2 regions of the Peribacillus sp. NPDC076916 genome follow, and region 1 is predicted to be linked to the other one. Evidence: riboswitches for the same ligand, from Rfam matches in the RefSeq annotation. Region 1 holds a riboswitch; the other holds the start of a gene.
What was found. Region 1 has a riboswitch for S-adenosylmethionine ahead of ACQKFG_RS07980 (bifunctional homocysteine S-methyltransferase/methylenetetrahydrofolate reductase). Riboswitches for the same ligand answer to the same signal wherever they lie in the genome.
Positions count from the first base shown of each region.

Region 2: linked by a shared signal. The riboswitch ahead of ACQKFG_RS24110 (sugar ABC transporter substrate-binding protein) and the one ahead of ACQKFG_RS07980 (bifunctional homocysteine S-methyltransferase/methylenetetrahydrofolate reductase) in region 1 are both predicted to bind S-adenosylmethionine.

Region 1 is NZ_JBNNIU010000002.1:600,495-615,241, reverse strand. Features, by position in the region: gene metH (methionine synthase) at 1-745, opposite strand, end outside; gene ACQKFG_RS07980 (bifunctional homocysteine S-methyltransferase/methylenetetrahydrofolate reductase) at 738-2,585, opposite strand; SAM riboswitch class I at 2,689-2,787, opposite strand; gene ACQKFG_RS07975 (MOSC domain-containing protein) at 2,899-3,549, opposite strand; gene ACQKFG_RS07970 (Ku protein) at 4,056-4,898, opposite strand; gene ligD (DNA ligase D) at 5,051-6,898, shown strand; gene dapF (diaminopimelate epimerase) at 7,100-8,086, opposite strand; gene ACQKFG_RS07955 (NCS2 family permease) at 8,270-9,571, opposite strand; gene ACQKFG_RS07950 (beta-class carbonic anhydrase) at 9,728-10,300, opposite strand; gene ACQKFG_RS07945 (hypothetical protein) at 10,390-11,184, opposite strand; gene ACQKFG_RS07940 (DUF4870 domain-containing protein) at 11,414-11,734, opposite strand; gene ACQKFG_RS07935 (undecaprenyl-diphosphate phosphatase) at 11,960-12,739, shown strand; gene ACQKFG_RS07930 (GNAT family N-acetyltransferase) at 13,073-13,627, shown strand; gene ACQKFG_RS07925 (CidA/LrgA family protein) at 13,833-14,225, shown strand; gene ACQKFG_RS07920 (LrgB family protein) at 14,200-14,747, shown strand, end outside.
Region 2 is NZ_JBNNIU010000014.1:1,197-10,807, forward strand. Features, by position in the region: partial or broken gene hmpA (NO-inducible flavohemoprotein) at 1-211, opposite strand, end outside; gene ACQKFG_RS24095 (ketoacyl-ACP synthase III) at 471-1,454, opposite strand; gene ACQKFG_RS24100 (ABC transporter permease) at 2,148-3,152, opposite strand; gene ACQKFG_RS24105 (sugar ABC transporter ATP-binding protein) at 3,154-4,656, opposite strand; gene ACQKFG_RS24110 (sugar ABC transporter substrate-binding protein) at 4,713-5,825, opposite strand; SAM riboswitch class I at 5,942-6,047, opposite strand; gene ACQKFG_RS24115 (GTPase domain-containing protein) at 6,143-8,884, opposite strand; gene ACQKFG_RS24120 (hypothetical protein) at 9,358-9,531, opposite strand.

The DNA of each region.
Region 1 (14,747 bases):
TGGCGCTATTTGATATATCTGCAAGTGTCCTGATATGGTCTATCATGAATTCCGGCCCTGTTGCACAATTAAGGCCAACCGCAACGGGCTTCATATGTTCAACCGATAAATAGAAAGCTTCTATGGACTGGCCAGCAAGCGTAGTGCCCATCGGTTCGATTGTCCCTGATATGATGACAGGCACATCTTTTCCTGTTTTAGCGAATGCTGCTTTGATTCCGGAAAAGGCTGCCTTGACATTAAGCATATCCTGACAGGTTTCCACCAATAACAAGTCTACCCCGCCATCCAAGAGACCCAGTGCCTGTTCTGCATAGGAATCGGTTAAAATATCAAAAGTCGTTCCGCCCGTTACGGAAAGCGTTTTTGTAGTTGGACCCATCGAGCCAGCTACATACCTTGGCCATTCATCATTGGAGTACTTTTCACAAGCTTTAACGGCAAGCTCAGCTGAAATCTTATTAAGTTTGTAAGCGATAGTGCTTATTTGGTATTCCTCGAGTACGATGCTGGTCGCTCCGAAGGTATTTGTTTCAATGATGTCTGCACCCGCTGCTAAATATTTTTCATGAATGGATTGGATGATTTCCGGTTGCGTCAATGATAAATATTCATTGCAGCCCTCGAATTGTTCCCCTCCAAAATCCCCTGCCGTCAAATTCTCCGCTTGAAGCATGGTTCCCATCGCCCCGTCAAGAAGGAGTATTTTAGAATTCAACTGATCTTGAATCGCTTTTTTATTCATGTACTGCCACCTCTGATGTATGTTTACTATCGACTTTTCTAATATATTTCGTAAGTTCCGCCGTCATTTCATAGCGAAGGAACGGAGTGATTAAATATATGCCCTTGAATTTTTCCCTTGCCGCGTCCACTAGCTCTCGCGCGATATTCACTCCTTCAATCCTCGACTTTACAGGGTCATCCCCCGCTAACGCCATGGCTCTTCTAACATTATCAGGCAATTTGATGCCTGGGATTTCATTATGGATGAATTCGGCGTTCCTGGTGCTGGTCAAGGGCATGATACCGATGAAGATCGGGGTTTCTAAATGTTTTGTAGCTTCATATACTTCTTCGATCTGCTCCACGGAATAGATTGGCTGTGTCAAGAAAGATTGGGCACCGCAGGCAATCTTCTTTTCCATTCTCAGTACCGCTTTATCCAGATATTTCACATTGGGATTAAACGCTGCAGCAATTTTGAAATTTGCCCGTTGGCCCAAACTTTGACCCGAATAGGAAAGACCTTCATTAAATTGTTTGACCATACTTATTAGGTCAAAGGAAGATAAATCATAAACCGAAGTGGCGCCCGGGAAGTCCCCAATTTTTGAAGGGTCTCCAGTGATGATCAATATTTCGTTCAGGCCCACCGTCTGCAGACCCATTAAATGTGACTGCAGTCCAATCAAATTTCGATCACGGCATGTTATATGCACCATCGGCTCTATATTCAGTTGGTTCTTAAGTAAATTAGCCAGTGCATCATTCGATATCCTTGGTGAGGCAAGCGAATTATCCGCTAATGTAATGGAATCGACCCCTGCTTTTTTCAAAACCTCGGCACCAGTCATGAAGCTCGCTATACCTAACTTTTTCGGTGGATCAAGTTCGACTAGAATCGTCCTTTCTGTTTTGGCCTTTTCGAACAGGGGACGTTCCAATTCTCTATCATTCACTTCAATTATTTCTATTTCACGGGATTTCGTAAATTTCTCTTTCACAGGAGCCAAACTTCCAATCGCATTCTTTACAGCTTGAATATGCAGCGGAGTCGTTCCACAGCACCCTCCTATGATCGCGGCACCCTGCTCACGAAGTTCTAGGGCACTTGAACCGAAGTATTCCGGCACAGCTTTATAGACGAGCCTTCCATCCACATAATCCGGGAGGCTGGCATTTGGGTATATGGCAATTGATGCTTGCTTTGGCAAACTCACTTCTTCCAAGGCCCGAATCATATGATGTGGACCGAGACGGCAATTCACCCCCACAACATCGGCACCCAATTGCTCAAGTTTTTGAAAGGCTTCATTTAAATGGATTCCATTTTGAAGATTTCCCAGTTCATGCATCGAAACATTTGCGATGATCGGCAGTCCAGTTTCATTTTTAACGATTTGCAGGACGGTTTCCAGTTCTTCCAGGTCATAAAATGTTTCCAAGAGAATCCCATCAGGGTTTTCCATCAAAAGACTGTATAGCTGTTCACGAAAACCCCGTTTTATCTCTTCCATGCTTAAATCCGATTTCCTGATGCTCCGCTGTGCCCCTATGGTACCGAATACGTATGCCTTTCCTTTTGCCGCTTTTTTTGCAAGAATGACTCCCTGGCGATTGATTCTGCTTACCTCATCTTCCAGTCCATACCGTTTCAATTTGTTGAAATTGGCTCCGTATGTATTCGATTGAAGGATATCTGCACCAGCTTCCAAATAGGCACGGTGGATGGATTCTATTTGATCTGGGTTCGTGCAGTTTAATTCCTCATAGCATTGATCGATGCCATTTGAATACAATAAGGTCCCCATTGCCCCTTCCCCAACCAGTATTCTTTCTTTCACGTCTTTACGAAAATTCATCATTACATCCTCTCTCAAAAACAATCCTGTTTTTGTCGTATTCTATGAGTATGAGAGAAAAGGAAAAAAACCTTCTCAAAGAAGAAGGCTTTTTGAAACATTCTCCTCATCTATCAAGCTCTGCTTGCTGGATTTAGCACCTTTGCCTAAGCTGGTTGCTGAGGTTTCTTCGGGCCAGTCCCTCCACCTCTCTCGATAAGATCCATTTATATAATTTTCACAAGATTTCAAAATTTGATTATACTTAATTTACATTAATAATCTGTCAATTTCAATACCTGATCGACATTTTTTTCACTTTTGCAAAAATCATTCAACCTTTTGCAGCTTGAACCCTCTTCAGGATCCTTTGTTTCCAGTCTTCCGCTAACGAGTCTAGTGTAAGTAAAGCCTTTGCGCCTTCCAGCCCATCTCGTTTATGAAGGATTACCTCTGCTGCATAATGAACTGAAATTTTTTCCTGCAAACGATCTATCAGCACAATCTCGTTTTGTTTATTTATCGTTCCTTCTTGAAGTACTCGTGCAAAATAACCAGTTAAACTCGTTTTCAGCACAAGTTCCAAAAACTTAGGTTCTTGATTGAAATGGGAAATGGTCGAACAAAGTATCCTCCCCTGGTTAATTTGAACAATCACTTCGCCTATTTGATAAATATCGCCAATATATGTTGTTTCTTCTCTCATCCCCGCTACAGTTAAGTTTTCACCGAATGCAGGGATTTCTAGTTTTTTAGAGAATTTTTCATTCCATAATGAATAATGCTCAAAGGGGTAAAAGCACAAAACGCGATCAGGACCTCCGTGAAACTTTACATTACCAACCCCATCACCAATTATACCTGATTTAGTCACTGTCACATTATCCTGTGCTTGTTTATCCATTGCTGAAAAGATTTCGATATTCGAAAAAATTTCATGCTTCGGCTTCCCGGCATGAAGTGCTTTGATTTTTCCATTTTCCATTTTGCATCTTCCATTCAAATATATTTTTTATCATTCTGTATGTATAAATTATACTAAAAATCCATTTATTCTGTAGTTATTTATAAGAATATGAAAATGCAAAAGCCTCATGAGCCGTTAAATGGGGGAAATATCATTGATTTCCAGAAAAATTCATAGGTTAGTTTCAGTAATTTTGTTGCTATTTCAGAATTAAATATGGTAGAATATGAACACAATATATAGTCGAAAACTACAACCGTTCGCCTATATGTTGATTTTCACGATTGAATTCCTCATTGTCGCTCTTTAGGGAGCGAATTTTTTTGCCTTCATTTCCATCCACCATTTTCTATTAATCCCATTTTGTTTCTTACATCGTGATCCACTTACATATTTGCACTTTCCTTACCTATGTAAATCTCCCCCCTATTAATTCACTTTCCTTACCATTCAGAAAGCAAATTACCTTGCTAAAACAAGCAGGAAGCCGAGCGACATCATGTGTCTTCCGCTCAGCTTCCTGTTTAAGCTTGTTTCTTTTTTTTCGGTGCCACTTTCTTTCGGGTCGTCTTTTTCATTTCCGTTTCATCATGTTTCGTACGGTCAATGGATGCCTGTAAAGCCTCCATTAAATCGGTTACATTGTTGGAAACTGGTTCTTTTGTTTTGGCTGTAATCGTCGTCTGTCCTGCTTTCTTTGATTCAATCAATTCAAGCAACGCGGTTCGATAGTCATCGGTGTATTTTGCCGGATCGAAAGTAGTCGTTAATTGATCTATCAATAAAACGGCAGTATCGATTTCTTTTTTTTCAATGGTATCGTTGGCAGGAATATTCGGAACATCCGCTGTGGGGCGAACTTCATCCGGATAATGAATCGTTTCCATCACCAAGGTATTATCAACGACTCGGATTACCGCCATTTGTTCTTTAGAGCGGATGATGATTTTCGCTAACCCTACCTTATTCGATTCCTTGAGGGCCTGTCTCAAAAGAGAATAAGCTTTTATCCCTCCGTCATTAGGAGACATGTAATAACTCCGGTTAAAATAAATGGGATCTATTTCTTCAATTTTAACGAAATCCACGATTTCCACGGCTTTTTCTTCGTTTTGTTTTTTCAGTTGTTCTAGTTCATTGTCTTCCAATACAACAAACTTTCCCTTTGTATACTCAAAAGCGCGGACTATATCATCCTTCCCCACTTCTTTCTGGCATACCGGACAAACCTTTTCGTATTTAATCGGTGAATGACATTCCTTATGCAACGTCCTCAAAGAAATATCCTTATCCTCCGTAGCAGCATGAAGTTTGATCGGAATGTTCACCAAACCGAATGATATGCTCCCCTTCCACATCGTATGCATATTCGTCACCTCATAACTTATTTTTAAAGAGAAGAACGATTTTATTATTCCCCTTTGTTCAAAAAAAACCGAAAAAATAATTGCCAACTCTAACACTTCGTTTTTTTGGCAAAATAATCTTAACCAATTATTTGCGGAGGTAAATACAAAAAATGAAACCGATGCTGCCTACCTATTACCCTGAAGCCCACAATTCCAAGGATTGGCGTTATGAAGTCAAATATGACGGCTTTAGGGCTATTTTAACGATAGACTCCGATACCATTAGCATTTCGAGTCGGAACGAAAAGGAATTATCACCACAATTCCCGGAAATCATTGCTTACATCAAAAATCTGCACCTGAAAGACTATCTCCCGCTTCGGTTAGATGGCGAATTGGTCTGGCTTACCAATCAGGCAAAAGCCGACTTTTTTCAAATACAGTGGCGAGGACGCCTTGGGAAACAATCCTTAATTTCAGAAAATGCCCGTTTTTCCCCATGCCGGTTCATAGCGTTTGACCTGCTTAGCATCAGCGGAAAAAACGTAGCAGCTAAACCCATGGAAGAAAGAAGGGAATTGATGTTGAATATGGGGGCAAATCTTGGCTTTCCTATGCCCCCTGATCCCAACGATAAGGCTTTGATACAATTAATAGAGAGTTTTGACATATTGGATAATGCCTTGAATAAGGTCACCCTATTAGATGGCGAAGGGGTTGTCGCCAAGGAAATTCGTGGGACTTGGCAAGAAGGGAAACGTACTGCCTCATGGATCAAGGTGAAAAATTGGAAGACCGTTTCTTGTTTCATTACAGCATTGCATAAAGAAAATGGTTACGTTTCCCTCGCAGTTTTCAAAGAAGGTGCCGTAACCAAAATCGGAAGTGTTAAAAATGGACTGAGTCCTCAAGATAAAAGGATATTGCATGAACTGATCAAGCAAAATGCATCAGACGAGGACACACAATTTTTTTATATCCATCCATCCATTTGCATCGAAGTCCAATTCTTGCACGTGTATGAGGAGAATGAATTGCGTGAGCCTCAATTTTCACAATGGCTTTTACAAACGGCTCCCGAAGAATGTACCTGGGAGAAATTCGTGCTAGGTCAATATACATTTCCAGATACTGTGCAAATAACTTCCAGGGATAAACCGCTTTGGATAACAGGAAATAAAAAGGTGATAAAGGTTGAATACCTCCATTATTTACGGGAGGTTTCAGCTTTCTTCTTACCCTTCTTGAAGAATAAACTGCTTACGACGATCCGCTATCCTCATGGCACTTTGGATAAAGAAAGATTTTTCCAGAAAAACAAACCTGATTATGCGCCGTCCTTTATTAAAACGTTCATTGATGAAGATATCGAGTATATGCTATGTAACGATATTGAAACGCTTCTTTGGTTCGGCAATCAACTTGCATTGGAATTCCATGCGCCATTTCAGAAAGCGGGTAAAACACGCCCCGACGAAATCGTCCTGGACTTGGATCCTCCTTCCATCGAATATTTCTCCTTAGCGATAAAGGCCGCACAGGAAATAAAGAAGGTGATGGATTCATTAAGGATAAAAGCTTTTGTAAAAACTTCAGGTAACAAAGGACTGCAAATACACATCCCACTGCCTGTAGACACATTTACTTATCAGGAGACACGCATTTTCACTGACTTTCTCGGTGACTACTTATCAAGTTCCAACCCAAATGATTTTACAACGGAAAGGATGAAAATAAATCGGCATAATCGACTTTACTTGGACTTTGTGCAGCATAGTGAAGGAAAAACCATCATCCTTCCTTATTCCCCGCGGGGAAATTCTTTCGCTGGCGTGGCTACACCTTTGTTTTGGAAGGAAGTGGATGAAAGTCTCCAGTTAAAGGACTTTACGATTGAAACCATACCAAGCAGAATAAAAAAGGAAGGGTGTGCATTTATGGATTACAGACTCATCGATAATGGACCAGCCTTTTTGGAAGTATTGTCGTTCCTAAAACAAAAAAAGACCAACAGCTGATTGGTCTTAGCGAGTTTAAAATGAACCGTTGATCCCCCTCACCAGGCACTCTTTCTGGGACGCACTTTTCTAAGCAGGAGTCCCCTGACTTCCGGTCCGGATCAACTGGAATGGTCTTTTGATTACATTACTAAGAGGTTTTTAAATGAGAAAACTGCAGGCAAACTCTCTTCTTCGAGTTTGCTGCAGTCTGAATTTTTTTTATAATTTTGTTTTCAAATAACTTTGAACTTCATCCTGAAGCTTGGCATATAAGCTTGTTTCCAATTCAAAATCCTCTTTTTCAAGCACTTCAAATTTTTCAGGCTGATCTAAGTCCATTTCAATCGATACCTTGAATTCATAGGTTGCGTTCCCGATTAAATCAATTGAATACTTTTGGCTTTCATCATCATGGTGGACCACGCATTTAACTTTTCCGCCGTTATTGTAGACAGATATTTCACTTTCCAACGCGTTTAATCCAACAGAGCATGTTACTAGGCTTGAAGCTGACATCGCCGTTCCACACGCATTCGTGAAGCCTACCCCCCGTTCGAATGTCCGCACATAAATGCTCCCTGGTTCCAGCTCTTTCACGAAGCTGACATTGACACCATCAGGGAAAAGCTCATTCGGTTGATTGACCTTTGTTGAAAGTTCATCCTGCAAACCACTTTGCAAAACCTCACTATCAACCAGCGTGATCAAATGTGGATTAGGAACCGCCAATGCCGAAAATAATAGGGTATCATGAAGTTCCGGCAATAATTCGTTTTGCAACTGTTCTTTAGCCAATACAAGAGGTAGATCCTTCACATTAAAACTCACCGGTGAAATTTCCACCTTGAAAGTCGGAATTCCCTCATAAACATCTTCCGTTTTTTCCACGAGTAGATTTGCCTTCATGGTTTCCACAATCATTTTATCGAGTCCTAGAACGTCGTTCGCGTAACGTGCAACACAGCGAAGTCCATTGCCGCACATCGAGGCTTCCGATCCATCCGCATTAAAAACACGCATCCGGCAATCAGCATGTTCACTTTTCATTACGAACAAAATACCATCCGCCCCAAGCTTTTCCCTATTGCATAGGGCCTTCGCGAAATTTTTCCGCTCTTCTTCAGTAAACGTCAGGGTCGTAGTCAATTCATCAATGATTAAGAAATCATTTCCTGAACCATGGCTTTTTAAACCTTCAATAATCATCCTGTCACATCCTCTAATATGCTGCTTGTCATTTATCATTTTTTTAATATTCTATATCATAGCATTTTCAAGATGGATGTGTCATCGCGTAAATCACAATATATCTATTTTTTCCGAAGAAAAAACCAATAAGAAGAGCGGTTGGAATGAGAATTAACTCCTTCCAACCGCTCTATTGAATTATTAACCGATCATACCAATGATGAAATAGACGATAAACATTCCGGCACTCACATACATCGGGGCTGACACTTCTTTCGCTTTTCCGGTTACCAGCTTCAAGAACGGGTACAGGATGAAACCGAATGCCATTCCATCGGCAATACTGTAAGTGAAAGGAATGATCGTGATGATCATGATTGCAGGTATGCTCTCGGTTAAATCGCTGAAATCCAGCTCTTTTATATTTCCGAGCATCAAAATGCCAATGATGATTAAGATGGGGGCAATGGCGCTATCAGGGATTACTTTAATCACCGGTATAAATAGAAGTGATAGAATGAATAGCACGCCCGTCACCACGGAAGTAAAACCAGTTCTGCCTCCTGATGCGATTCCAGCTGCCGTTTCAACTGTAGCAACGGTAGGACTCGAACCGAATATACCTGAAAACAGAACGGACACACTTGTCGCCTGCAGCGACTTTTTATAGGCATCCTGGCGGTTTATGCTATCTACATGCCCGTGTACAAGACCAATATTTTCAAAAACAAGAACCATCGTCATTGCAAATACACTTATCCAGAATTCAATCCGGTTCGCTTCCAAGAACGATAATGAAAAGAAGAGATCGCCGTAGGAAGCTGTGTCAATGCCTGAAAAATGGATTTTTGAAAGTTGAACCGTCCCGAACCAATAAGCAATGAGGCTGCCTGCCAGGATGGTAATCATGAAATTACCGGGGACATTTTTGATGAACAGAGTGATTGCCAGAAAAAAGGTCAACACCGTTGCACACACCGCTGGATCGCTTAAATCTCCCAGTGCGACGATAGATGATGAACCTCTCGTGATTATCCCGCCCTTTTCGAGACCGATTAGCATCAAGAATAAGCCAAGACCGACAGATATGGCTTCTTTAATCGACCTTGGAATCGAATCACTGATTAACTTAGAGTATTTTGTAAAAGCGATGACTACAAAAATGACCCCTGAGATAAATACAGCACCCAATGCCGATTGCCAAGATAGACCCATCCCTTGAACCATTGTATAAGCAAATAGTGCATTTACGCCCATTCCTGGAACGAGGAGGATTGGGACATTCGCCCAAAGTCCTATCATGACACAGCTTAAAGCAGATAAAAGAATCGTCGCAATCACTGCACCATTAATCGGAATGCCCGCTTCCGATAAAATCAGGGAATTCACGATGAGAATATAGACTATTGTAAAATAGCCGACCACTCCAGCAAGGATTTCACGTTTTCCATTCGTTCCATAGTCGGAAAAATGAAAAAACGTTTCCAAGTTTAATTTCTTCATGATGTATCCTTATTAAATTTGTCCCTCGCCCACCCGTTTGTATTAGTGACAAACTACACTTGGCGATTTTAACAAAAAAAAGGATAAAAATAAATAGTAAAGATCAAAATTTGAAAAAAACTGTCGGAAATAATCCCGACAGCCTTGTTGAATATATTATTTTTGTCCTTCCGCATACCCATCGACTACCAATTCCAGCTTCCCTGTATCAGGTGAAATGATAAGACCATGAACAGGAATATTTTTAGGGATCAAAGGGTGTCCTTTAATCACTTCCACACTTTTCTTACAACTTTCATAAACATCATCAAATCCGCGAAGCCAACTGCGAATATCTATTCCTGAAGCTCCAAGGGTATCGATGGTGCTCTGTGGAATATCACGTTCGAGCATCTTCCCTACTACAGAATCAGCATCCACTGAAGCCATCCCGCAATCATGGTGAGGAATGACCAATACTTCATCTGCCTTTAGCTCATAAACGGCAACAAGGATACTCCGCATGACACTTCCGAAAGGATGGGAGACGATTGCCCCGGCAGTCTTCAGGATTTTGACATCGCCATTTTTGACATTCAAGGATTTTGGCAATAGTTCAACGAGTCGTGTGTCCATACAGCTTATGATGACCATACGTTTCTCAGGGAACTTATCCGTTCTATACTTGACATATTCGCCTTTTTCTACAAACTGTTCATTAAAATCAAGAATCTCATTAAGTAAACTCATATTTACCACCTTTTATTTAAGTATTTAATCTATGTATTCCACTAAGATTATATCAAATATTTAAAAGATTTGCTAAAGAGTAACCTTAGTCAATTTGAACGATGATTTAAAGTGGCTGCACAGAAGCCCAAGACGATGATTTTAGGAATTTTATCAACTTTTGATGAAAATGAAAGTATGGGTGTATTTGTCTTGAATCGTTTCCCCCACTCCAAAGGCATCCAGCCCTCTTGGTATGAAACGATTTTTTCCCCTTCTTTTGTGGAAATCTCGAATGAATTCACACTTCCCGGCGTTTCAATGGGCATCCATTCCGTACCATCTTCCTTATATATCATTCCATTAATCTTTAAGAATGACCGATTTTCTTGATACGATCCAATAATGCCACCCTGATCATCCATGATCGTCAATTTATTGAAAAGTCCCCTTTTAATATGGTACTTAGCCAACAATCGCCCCTCATGGTCCACCAGTTCATAACGCTTGGCCAGGAGCATCGACAAGAAATTGGGTATCATCCACATGAACCACTTCATATTCAAATCCCGTACCTCGCCCATTAGAGACCCATCCGGTGCAAAAAGAAGCAGGCGCAATGTCGGCGCTGGCATAAAGGTCAACAAAACATGTTCATTTTTAAATAACCCGGGATTTGTCCCGATGTGTTCATCAGGCAATTCCTTCAATCTATTTTCATATATACGATGACTGACAAATTGGGCAATGCTAATGAAAATAAAAGGAGACGTTATCAATAATATATTGCCCGGAATCATTTTGAAAATATGACAAATGAAAAATACAATGGCCAAAAGAAGTGATATCCAAGATGCATGGAAATTTGAATTGCTTGTTTTCTGATAATATTCACGTATATTCATATCCTGCTCTGCTCCTCACTCCTTACAAGAAAGATTGCCGCAACGAACATTGATTTTTTGCAGTACCACAAACCGCCCGGCATCCACTTCCTAAAAGTGCATTGAAGTAATTATCATAATACTTTATTCGCTTTAATGTGATCTATTCCTTTTTTAATGTAGGTCAATTCCCAACTTGGTTCATATAAAAAAGGACTCCGAATTGAACGGAATCCTTTTTACATCATTACTATAAAATCCTGAAAATCAACGGGAACCTATAATCCGTTCCTTCATAAGCCCTAATGGCAGCGATGATGGTGAATACGACTAAAGCTATCCCTATAACCGGCAATAGCAAGAATCCAACCAATACTACAGTGAGTATCCCTGCAACTATTGAATATACGGTGTAGGAAATGAAAAAATTCAGGTATTCCCTTCCGTGATAATCCACAAATTGTGACGAGTCCTTCTTCAATAACCAAATCACTAAAGGACCGATAAATGCTGTAAAAAAGCTGATCACATAAATAAGGGCAGCAAACACTCTTTCATCTTTAGTAGGCATAGTGTCTTCTCCTCCTTTCTCATATGAATAATTACGAATCAAATGCAAAATAGTTTCATTTTTCCTCTCATTATATTCGAAAAAAGTAAATTAGGACTGCCTTTTCTTTATAAAACCCAAATGGCAATACATATGACAAAAAATCAGAATATGTTCATCCGTCTTGTGCATACAGTTTAAATAATGGATGTCCCATACCTTCTAGAATGGAGTGATGTTTTTTTGCTGAACGAATTTCAAGCCTTCATCCTTGGGATCATTCAAGGCTTGACTGAGTTTTTACCTATTTCAAGCACTGGGCATTTATATTTAGGACGGCATATCTTCCATCTTGACGAGGCCGGCATTTTTCTGGATACCATGCTCCATATCGGTACCTTGCTAGCGTTATTGGTCGTCTATAAGAATGACATTATTGCCATTTTGAAAAAACCTTTCTCTAAAATGACCCTGCTTCTCATTGCCGGGACAATCCCTGCAGTGTTTGCCGGCATTTTACTCGGGGATTGGTTCGATGGCCTTTCAAAAACAGGCGTGACCATAGGCTGGGAATTTTTAGCGACCGGACTGATTTTATGGGTAGCGGACGGAGTAAGAAAAGGCGGTAAATCCCTTAATGAAATTTCGATTAAAGATGCCTTGATCATCGGTACCTTCCAAGCTGCTGCCATCATGCCTGCCCTTTCGCGTTCCGGCCTGACGATAGCCGCTGGCCTATTCTGCCGGCTGGATAGGGCCACTGCAGCCTATTTTTCCTTTTTGCTATCAATTCCTGCCATTACCGGGGGCATTGTATTTCAGATGAAACCGATTTTTACAGGAGAAATTGAACGGCTGCCACTCACTGCACTTTTCGTCGGAACCCTGGCAGCAGCAATCTTTGGTTATATAGCCGTAGTATGGATGATCGATTTCTTAAAAAAGCGATCACTGAAAATATTCTCCATTTATGTATGGGCCCTAGGCGCGATCATTTTATTCATGCAATTCACAGGTGAATTTTAACGAAAAAAGCAGGCGAAAAAACCAGTTTTTCATGGAAAAATGCATACGTTTGCCTTTCAAATTCACCCTTGTTGAAAAAGTTGAAATTTGACGAAAAAAAAAGGCAAAAAACCTATTCCCAAACTGTTTTTTTTTTAGTATTATACCTTCGTAAGGTTCTTTTGATTTGCATATTTTCTGACAATAAAAATAGGGAAGGCAAATGGTGCGCCACCGGTTTCCGGTTCTAGTGGGTTCGATTCCCACCCCGAAATTTTTTGATGAACGACTTAAAAAATTTCGAGGGTGGGCAGCGACTACGCATAAGAACTGCCCTCAAACGGAGGGACGGAAATGTTAAAAAAGAGAGATTTCACAGATTGTTTTTCTCTTTATGAACAAATGACGCATCCAGATGTCTTCCCTTTCGTGCGCCAAAAGGTAGATTCATATGAAGAATATGTTTTCATTACTAAGCAAACGATCGAAGCCGAAGATGCTGGGCAACTCATATCACGAACAATCTTGGATGAATGGGAAAATCCCATCGGTTGTATTTCTTTATACGATATTGAAAATGGTGCAGGTTTCTTAGGCACATGGCTCGGCAAGCCTTATCATGGAAAAGGGTATAATGCCATTGCAAAAGACGCTTTCTTTAAAGAGCTTTTTTTCGAGCTCGGTTTGGAAACGGTATTCATGCGTATCCGCAAAAAAAATATCCGCTCTATAAAAGCCGCAGAAAAGCTTCCCTATGCCGTCAATGCCAACGAAACAAGAAAATCCCTTTATGATCAAATCAATCATGAAGGAGATATCTACGATTTGTATGAAATCCCTAAAGATTTATACACGTTTCATATCCTTAGACAGCATGATGATGACGAACAACAGTTACTTGAAGCATAGAGCGAAGAACATTTCAGTATGGCTTTGTTTTTCTTTTCATATAATGGCCGGAGCTTCCAAACTTGGAAAGCTCTTTTTTCCATTTTCACAGGATGTTTAAGATCGATTGCTGCAAATCCCTATTCTTTTTAGGGATATTTTTTTATAATGAATACAATTGACCAATTCAACAATATATTCAAAGCGTCATTGAAAGGACTTAATCATGAAAAAAACATTTGCTTTTATCGTGCAGCTCATCTTCCTGCTCATCATTTGCAAGCTCGGCTATTATTTAGCCAATTTACTTCATTTACCCATACCAGGCAACGTCATCGGCATGATTCTATTATTCGGTTTATTACAGACGAAGGTAATAAAAGTAGAATGGATTGAACTTACTTCAGGATTTTTGGTAAAGCACTTAGCCTTTTTCTTCATTCCCATTTCAATCAGTTTAATGACCATGGGATGGCTTTTCATTGAATTCGGTTTGCCATTGGCACTGACATTGGGAGTCAGCCTGGTTTTTGGATTTATCGTTTCGGCTTGGACCGTCCAGAAGCTATCCCATAGAGAAGAGGTTAAGCAGCATGACAGAGCTCATCACAACTTATAGCATCTTGATAACCATCCTTGCCTATTTCATTGGAAGGAAAATATATGCTAAACATCCATCACCTTTTACGACACCCGTATTTTTCAGTACGATTACAATTATTCTCGTACTGCTGATCAGCGGTTTGGACTTCGAAGATTATTCACCAGGAAAGGACATCATCACCTACTTCCTGGGACCAGCTACCGTTGCTTTGGCCGTACCTCTTTATAAAAATAGAAAAATAATCGTTAAATATGCAATGCCGGCAATTAGCGGCATGGTTTTTGGTCTTCTGGTCACATTGTTCATTGCCTTTGCCATCGCTAAAGCATTTTCACTTCCGCAAATCATACTCCAAGGATTGGCGGTTAAATCCATTACAGTGCCCATCGCTGTTGAAATCACCGAACTTTATGGCGGAAATTCCAATATATCAGCAGCCTTCGTCATTTTGACTGGGGTATTGGGTACGATGATCGCTCCAAAAATGATGGATAAACTAAACATTACGATGCCCTTCGCACGCGGTATCGCTTATGG
Region 2 (9,611 bases), on a different contig from region 1:
GGTTCGTAATATGTTCTCCTGCAGCATAGACAGCATATCCCAAGGCCTCTTGTTTATTTCCTCTTTTTTGGTTCGTTTGGTTAAAAAGATTATACAAATCAGGAGCTTTTGAAAATAGTAATTCATAAAATCTCTTTCCTATTGGTTTACTATGTTCCTTGAGAACATGTGCTGTTTACTGAACGATTTCTATGGTCTTAGCATCAAGCATGTTAAAATTCCCTCCTCAAATCCCAGGGGTATTTACTGTAAATAGCATTCCTACTAAATATTGGAGTAACCATGATATTTTGGCACTGTTCACTTATCACTGTTACTTCCGCCATTTGGAGATTTGGAATCCCTTAAGATAATTCAAAGACACCATACCTATTAGTACGGTGTCTTTTGTTTTTTAGTATCCTTGTTAACTTAAACTGAACCTTTATATCAATAAGAACAAAGCTGCTGACCAGTAGCAGAGAAAAATGTTATAGGGTCCAATTGATAAGCAATCCTGCTTGTGCTAACCCACCACCGAAACCATATAATAAGATTTTCTCACCATGATTGAGCTTTCCTTCGCTTACTCCTTGATCTAAAGCTAATGGTATTGTTGCTGAGGAAGTATTTCCATACTCCACTAAGCTATATAATGTACGCTCAATTGGAAAACCGCTTCTATTACATATTGACTCAATCATTCTTAAATTTGCACTATGCGGAACAAACCAATCAACATCATTCAAATGAAAATCTGTATTTTTCATCACAGTTTGCATTCCTTTTGGAACAGTAGTAACAGCCCATTTATAAACCTCACGTCCATTTTGGACAAGGTTACCACTATTATTCAAGTCTTCACCATTTATACGTGTCGATAGGTTTGTACTATATAAATATTTTCCGCCTTCTCCTTCCGAATATAAATGTGACGAAATAAAACTTGGCTGTTTTTCATCATATTCTACAAGAACTGCTCCTCCACCATCTCCAAATAAAATACAAGTGGCTCGATCTTCATAGTCCATAATTTTAGATAAAGTATCAGCTCCAATAACAAGAACTTTCTTGTTTAAACCAGATGTTACTAATCCATTAGCTACATGCAGCCCATAAGTAAATCCTGCACAAGCAGCGTTTAAATCAATAGCTCCAGTATTCTTAATACCTAGCTTAGCTTGGACTAAAGAAGCTACACTAGGTGTGTTGAAATCAGGTGTAAATGTACAGACAATAATCATATCGACATCTTCGACAGATTTATCATACCGTTCCATTAAATCCTTTACAGCTTTATAACTTATATCACTAGTAAACTCTTCTTCATGTGCAATTCTTCGCTCTTTAATACCAGTACGTTTAACAATCCATTCATCATTGGTTTCAACCATTCTTTCTAAGTCCTTATTTGTTAACCTTTTTTCTGGAACATAAGAACCTATCGCAGTAATACGTGCTTTGGATTTGAACATAAAATAGCCACCTCGTGTTATGAATTGCATCAATTTTATAACTGATATTAATACCTGGTACTAATTATAAAGTAAAAAAAATCTTATGCAACTACCGGTCACTTTAAATCCATAAGAGAAAAAGAGCTGAACGACAAAGAACGATCGCTACTGATAATTAAGAAGATTCTGCTCCAAAATTAGTAAGGTATATCGTAGCCAGAACATCCTGTCGCGCGGAAGTGACGGGTGAACCCCTTTTGTCTACAAACTCAGTTATCTAAAGAGAAATCCGGTATTACCACTTTTAATTTCCTAACCGTAACGGTAACAATTGAAGTTTATTAATATTCATATCCTTTTCCGAATAAATAATATACCAAATATCCCAATAAATTAAATAAAGTAAATTCCATAATCCACCCATTATGTAATTATTTATAATGTTATTAAAAGGTAAATAAGGGCCCTGTAAAAATTTACAACTGTGGTCAATGTTTATACTCCAACAATGAGGGATCAAAAAGTCCTCCTGTCCCCATTTTAGCGTAAAAAAGAGTTCATTATTATTAAGTAAAATGATGAAGATGCGAAAATTCCATGAACCGCCCCTTCTTAAAAAGGAAAAAATCCTGTTGCATTCCAACAGGATTTTTATCAATCTTCAAAATTCACAATTATAGGATTTCTGTAGATTAACGGGACGAAACCATTTTAGTGTTTTTGTTTGTAATAGGTTACCGCGAGCGCAAGGGCCAGCACTGTTCCTTTGACGATATCCATCGCATAATACGGAACGGACATCATGATCAAACCGTTTTGAAGGATTCCAATCAAGACTGCACCGACAAAGGTTCCAAATGCATTCGGTTTTCCCGCTCCTAAAACGGAGGAACCAATGAAGGCTGCCGCAACGGCATCCATTAAATAGGGAGAACCTGAATTGATTTCCGAGGTCATGACTCTTGAAGCTAGGACAATCCCTCCGACTGCAGCTAATAGGGCTGAAAGCAGATAGGCAAGGATTTTGTATTTATTGACCGATATCCCGGAAAGTCTCGCCGCTTCCTTATTCCCCCCAATAATGTACATATAACGACCATGCTTCGTATAAGTCAAAAAGATATGGGTCGCAATCACAATGACTGCCATGATCAAGATTATCCATGGTACCTGGCCAATTTTGGCGAAAAATGGGCTGATCAGACCTGTTGCGAATGTCCCGTCGGGCATGACCATATTTTGCGAAACCGTTGCCCCTTTTGTATAAGTAAGGGCAATTCCCTGGATAATGAACATGGTAGCCAATGTCATCAGCATGTCGGGAATTCTCAATTTAACGATCATGAATGAATTCAAGGCCCCTACGACAAGTGAGGCGCCGATCGCAGCTAATATGGCGATTAATGTATCCTGCGAAAACCAGACGAACATTGATATGACGATGGCATTGGCCAATGATGCAACGGATCCTACGGAAAGGTCGAAGCCATCCACGGTCAGCGATATCGTAATGCCGATCGCAATGATGGTCACGATTGAAATGGAACGCAGGATGTTGATCAAATTATTCGTTTGAATGAAAGCTGGATTGGACACGGCAAAAATTCCAATCAGAATGATAATCGTCAATATTGTGCCGTATTTATAGAAAAAGTCGAAAAGTTCCGGCCTTTTTTTCGCTTTCGCTGTCTGTGTAACAGGAATGGGTATGCTCATCCTATTTTCCTCCTGTTGAATAGAATAGTAGTTCTTCTTCATTCGTTTTGCTAGTTTCTAATTCGATGACAGTGCTCCCGTCATATAACACATATGTCCGGTTGGTAATGCCCATGATTTCGGAAAGCTCGGATGATGCATAAATGACCGCTTTCCCATTCCTTGCAAGCTTTGCAATCAATTCGAATATATCCTTCTTGGCTCCAACATCGACCCCTTTCGTTGGTTCATCGAATATGTATACATCCGCATCGGCCATAAGCCATTTTCCGATGGCAACTTTTTGCTGGTTACCACCTGAAAGGTTTTCGACATTCGCTTCCCCTGAAGGAGTTTTAATGCCGAGACTTGCGATCATTTCCTTCGCCTTTTCCTTTTCCGCCTTACGATCCACGAAACTGAACGTCTTGCAGAATTTGCCGAGGCTGGCTGCAGTCAAGTTCGCCGAGACTGATTCCTGAACGAGGACCCCTTCTTTCCTGCGTTCCTCAGGTACAAGTGCCAGACCGCTTTTTACTGCTTCGTGCGGTGATTTCAAAGAAAGCTTACGACCATTCAGGACCACTTCCCCCGCTGTAATCGAAGTATGACCGAAAAGGGTTTTACAGAGCTCCGTTTTTCCCGCTCCGACTAACCCTGCCAAGCCGATTATCTCGCCTGCTTTAACATTCAGATTGACATTCTTGACTTTCTCGGCATCTGACAATCCGCTCACTTCCAGAATGACGTCTCCGATCGAAGCATTCACTTCTGGAAATTGGTCATCCATGGTTTTACCGAGCATATTCTCTACCACTTCGTTACGGGTCATGTCTTCCTTCTTTCGACAAGTGACACGCTCCCCATTTCTCATGATCGTAATTTCCTCACAGATTTCAAAAATCTCAGGCAGACGATGTGAAATGAAAATGATTCCCACGCCTTTTTGCTTTAATTCATTTACAATTCGAAAAAGTTCTGTCGTCTCCGTATGACTTAACGGAGCAGTTGGCTCATCGAGAATCAGGAATTTGCAATCTGTCGAAACGGCCCTTGCTATCAGGACCATCTGTTTTTCAGCCAAGGTAAGATCTCTTACCAGCTTTTTCGAAGGGACACGAATTTTCATATCTTCAAGAATATAAGAGGCTCGTTTGTGCAGCTCTTTCCATTGGATCCTCTGTTTTTTTCCCATGTTTTGGACCATATCGTTCAACATTACATTTTCGCCAACCGTTAAGTAAGGGATGAGGGCTGTATCCACTTCCTGATAAACAATTTGAATGCCTTGTTCCTGAGCCGCTTTTGGCGAGCGGATATCCCGCCTCATCCCATCAATGAAAATGTCACCTGAATAATGAACATGGGCTCCCGATAAAACTTTCATTAAAGTCGATTTTCCTGCTCCGTTTGCACCGACCAATGCGTGGGCTGTCCCTGATTGTACGGAAAAATCAACTTCACTCAGCGCCTTCACCCCTGGAAATTCAATCGAAATCCTCTTCATTTCTAGTTGCGTGCCCATGTCCATTCCCCCTTATTGAACAGACACTCCCTTCACTGGAAAGAGAGTGTCTCTTTTTACTTTTTATAATGATCTTTCAAAACTTTCATCCAATCTTCTTCAAATTCCGTAGATTCACCCCAGCCATCGACAATACCAGACAGATTTGCCATGTTTACCGCTTCTTTTGAAGCTTGGACTTGCTTTTGTGAAATAAGTGAAGCCTCTAAGTCATAGGTTTGCGGAGTATCTTCGCCCGCTAATTTTTTAGCCAATATCCTCATATTCACTGCACCGATCAGCTTGGGATCGACCGCTGCCGTGTAGGACCATGAGCTATCAGCCGATTGGATTTCCTGGAGATCTGCGTTAGATACATCAATACCATATATCTTCACTTCATCGCGGCCCGCTTCTTTAATCGCCCGGGCTGCACCGATGGCAAAGGCATCCCATGTTGCGAAAATGGCATCCAATTTACCTTTAGGGTATTTATTCAGCATTGCGGCTACAGCATTTTGTGTTTGAACCGAAGTATCAGCAGATGCCACCCCGAATCTTTCGACTTCTTTAATCCCAGGATTTTCTTTTAGTTTTTCCTGATAGACTGCATTTCTTCTTACCATTGGTGGGAAACCATCCACCCAAAGATAGGCAATTGCCGCTTCACCTTTCTGCTCTTTTAACAGTTTATCAAAAGCCAGTGTTGCCAACGCTTCATCATCCTGTGAGGTTAATGTCACGCCATCAATTTTAGATAGTTCGCCTATTGAATCGAACGTGACAACGCTTTTACCTGCATCAACCAACTTTTGAACGTCATTCACAGTTGCTGCATCATCACCATGGGAAATGATATACCCATCGTAATCTTCCTCCAAAGCCTGCGCTATCGCATCATGAAATTTAGCCGTATCACCATTGGCTGTATATGTATCCACTTGAAATCCCAGTGCTTCTCCTTCTTCCTTCGCCCCCGCCAGGTATTGGGCCGTATGATCATCACCGCCAATTTTACGGATCACTTTGATCTTGGCTCCATCCCCATCTGCAAATCTTTCCGGTACATTTTCAAATGATACTTTTTCTTCTTTCTTCGATTCTGTGGAACTCTGCCCAGTGGAGCACCCCGTTAAAAGCAAAGCCGAAGCGATGGCTGAAATGAATATTCCTTTAATAGACCTTCTCATCTTGTTTTCCCTCCATATTTTCAATTTAGTCTTATCAGTTTAGTTGGTGTAAATCCCAAAATAAAAACCTCTCTAATATAGAGAGGTTTAATCAGCTGTTTTGCAGACTTGTCCCTCTCTTATCTGTCAAAACATTTCTGTTTTGCAGGATTTAGCACCAATTCCTAATGGAACGGTTGCTGGGCATCTTAGGGCCAGTCCCTCCGCCACTCTTGATAAGAGATATATTGTGTTACGTTTTCGTAATTATCACTTTATAGGGATATAGTCATAAAGTCAATAGATTTTTGAATATTTGAAATGTTCCCTGATATTTTTTATTTTCTTTGAAGTTGGGCTAGACGCTTTTTCTCGATTTTTTCAAGCCTCTCCAACTGCCTTAATTTCACTTCGAACAAAGTGATCGGGTCACGGTAAACTTCCGGATTTTCTTTCATATGTTCCAATGCAGCCTGGTAGTCTTTTATCTCGGTCTGCGTTTGTTCAATCGTTTTTTGAAGTAAGGCAAATGAACTGCGATAGAAAAGTGAGATGTCCCGATCCAAAGATTTTTCAAACAATCCAAATTGGGTAAGGAAACGTTCCGTGATCATTTCTGCAACATCCAGGTAGTCTTCACTTTCCAGATATTTCTTATAACGATTGTACATATTGGCTTTATTTTGCGGTATCGCCCCAAACAGCTTCCCTGCTCCTTTAAGCAGCAATTGTGATGGAGTCCTGCGCAAAAGTATATTAACGTTTTCGATGCGGATACTGCTTGTCATCCGATCGGCATCACGGCGCCAGTCATCCAATACTCTGAAGTCACCTGCAAGCGTAATCCGTTCTTCTTTGTATAATTCATTGAATCCGGCACTCATCTCATCCATAAACTGCTGGCTTTGTGAGAACTCCATTTGGGAACTGGCAATCCAGTCTTGTAGAGAACGATAATATTGAGGCATGATCTTATCAGAAATGAAGTTTTGAATCCGCTCATTCATTTCTTCGTTTAACTGTACATGGACTTGGCTGAAATCACTGCTTTCCGTTAATGATTTAGAACAATCCTTCAGTAATTCAGGAATTTTAGTAGAAAGCTGATTTTTCACTTCATCCTTAAGCAGACGATACGACCTTATGATATTTTCACTTTTTTCTTTTTCCAAATCAGCCAGTTGATTGACCGCCCCATTCAGTTTGACTTCCATCTGTTCATTCCAAGAGATGGAATGCTCGCATTTCCGCTCATTGGCTGCCCGTTTTTCTAACAGATAAGATAAAGTTTTACGAATGAATGCAAGGATTTTCTCAGATCTTCTTTCCTTCCAATTCTCATCTTGGTAATTCGATTGAAGGAAGGCTGAAAGGTCCTTCAATTGTTGCTTGCTATCATAAAGTTTGGAGAAAGCGAATACTTTCGCATTCGGGAAATATGCATTCACTTTATCCCATGTTTCGTCTTCCATCCGGACTGCGACCTGATCACTGTATATCGTATCCATTTTATTTAATAAGAAATGAATCGGCAGTTTCGGAGCCATCATTTGAATTTCCAATAACAGATCCCGTTCGCTGCCGGTGAAAGGCGCCCGGGCGTCCAGGACGAACATCAGTCCATCACTGCCATGTAAATACCCTTGGAAATCGGATTCCACGCTTTTTTCCCCATTGAACCCCGGTGTATCCAATAATCGCAGACCATTATTTCTTAGGTAGTCACTTATGATTGTCACATCAACAATAGTCCCGCGCTGGCGGCGTGTTTCATCCAATTCAGCTAGCTCCATGACAACCTTTCTATCTGTATCGGTAATTTCAAGGATTTCCAAATCATCCCCGTCTTTGACACTGACTAAGGATGAATGATCTTCAGCAGCAATGCTCTCGCCAACAATTGACTGAATGAAGGATGTCTTGCCATTTCCTGTACTTCCTACAAGAAGAAGATTGAAATTTTCGGTATCCTTAAGCCCCTCGACCATCCATTTAAGCTTATTGCCAACCTTTAGATCATTATCTTCAGCCCACTGGATAATGGAATTGAACAGTTTCTCTCCCGCTTCAAGTCCGCCTCCTAATTTAGGCGATTTCACCAACAGGCTTTCTGCATCCTGAATGACCAGCGCATTGATCGTATCCGGGAAGATTTCATTCCAGGACAACGCGGATGCCGCCGCAAACAACGAGAGCTCCCCATCTGCGATTTTAAGCCAGTTTTCCAGTAACCTTGGCACGACAGGACTTAAATCTTTGATTAGGTGCGTTCCTTCTAAAAGACCTGCATATGCATCCCTGTAATAGACGGAAAGCTCATCCCATACATCAGCATGGTTCAATTCGATGGTATCTATCAAATTATTAATCACTCTTAGCCATTCGAAATAAGAATCCGTATATTTATAATTTTTCCAAAGGGCAACCGTCACTTTTTCGAAACGTTCCTGGTCAAGTGTGTATAGCGAACCAAGGACAGTTGAAAAATAATCCGGATCCATCGATTGGGCAACCCCCTGCTGGATATACGTCTTCAGCACATCGAACCAGCCCATTGATTCTGTACGGATACTTTCATTAGCCGCTAATACCACCGCACTGTTCCAATCCTTTTGTTCTTCAAAAAAGGCACGTGCGATTTCCGTGACATTCGGGTAATCCGGTTGAAACTCGACTGCTTCTTTCACGACTTTGGAAGCTAGGTCATTTCTCGATTCCACTATGTACAGGGAAAAAAGTTGCAAAAGAACCTCTGTTTTCAAGACCGCTTCATCCGTATCGACGGATTTATAGATATCCTCTGCGGTTGAGTACATTTCCAATTCAAAATAAGCATCAGCGATGTTTTTCTTCGCCCATGGACCAAGTTCACCTTCTATGTTCTCCCATTTAAAAATGGCTGCTTCATAGTCATGATGCTGAAAATATACTTCTCCTTGAGCAAATCGAATGGCGGTTAAATCCGCTATTTCCTTTTTTTGTTCCACGAGAAACATTTCACCCAAAGCTTGAATCGGGTGCTTCCTTGTATCCTCAACCATCGTTTCATAGTATTTTTTTCCGATCAGCCGTTCGTCCATCTTTATTCCCCCGATATATTTCATATTTTCAATTAAAGGAAAATCACTGATTCCATAAGCCTTCTAGTAGACCTAACTTCAATCTATAGGTTCCTTTAGTTAAAAAATCATTTACAAAACCTTAAAATATTATTTTAGCAAAACAATATGGTAACAACATGTCACCACTCTTACAATTTTAAAACAGAAACAAATGGAACTGTAATGTTTTTAATAAAACGATATAGAAATGTCATTTCCATATTCGAGAAAAAATGTTTTTTCTCGTTTTACCACATACCAGATAGAGGTGGGCGAATCATTCTTTATACCTCCAAATTACCAGAAGCCTGGCACTAAAGCAAAATCCCCCTGCCCCGTCCATTACTAAATCCCCATTTTTCCATTCATATAAAAAAGCAGTACCCTCATTCATAAAAGGTAACTGCTCTCTGATAAGCTCTGAACAGTCGTTGTCCTTTGACAAATTAGGATTATACCCCTGTACGCTTACGTTGGTTATTCGGCTTTTTGGTCAACTGGCTTTTAAGCTGTTTCGTTTTCTTCACAACACCTGTTTCCAGTTTATCTTTACTTGATCCTGCTTGCTTTTGAGCCAGTTTTTGTTTGACTGCATCGGCCAGGCTTAATTTTTTATTTTCAGACATACTGTTGTCTCCTTTAGTGTTCTGCCTTCTATTATAATATAGTTGCGATTAGAAAGATAATAGGGAGTAATAGCCCATTC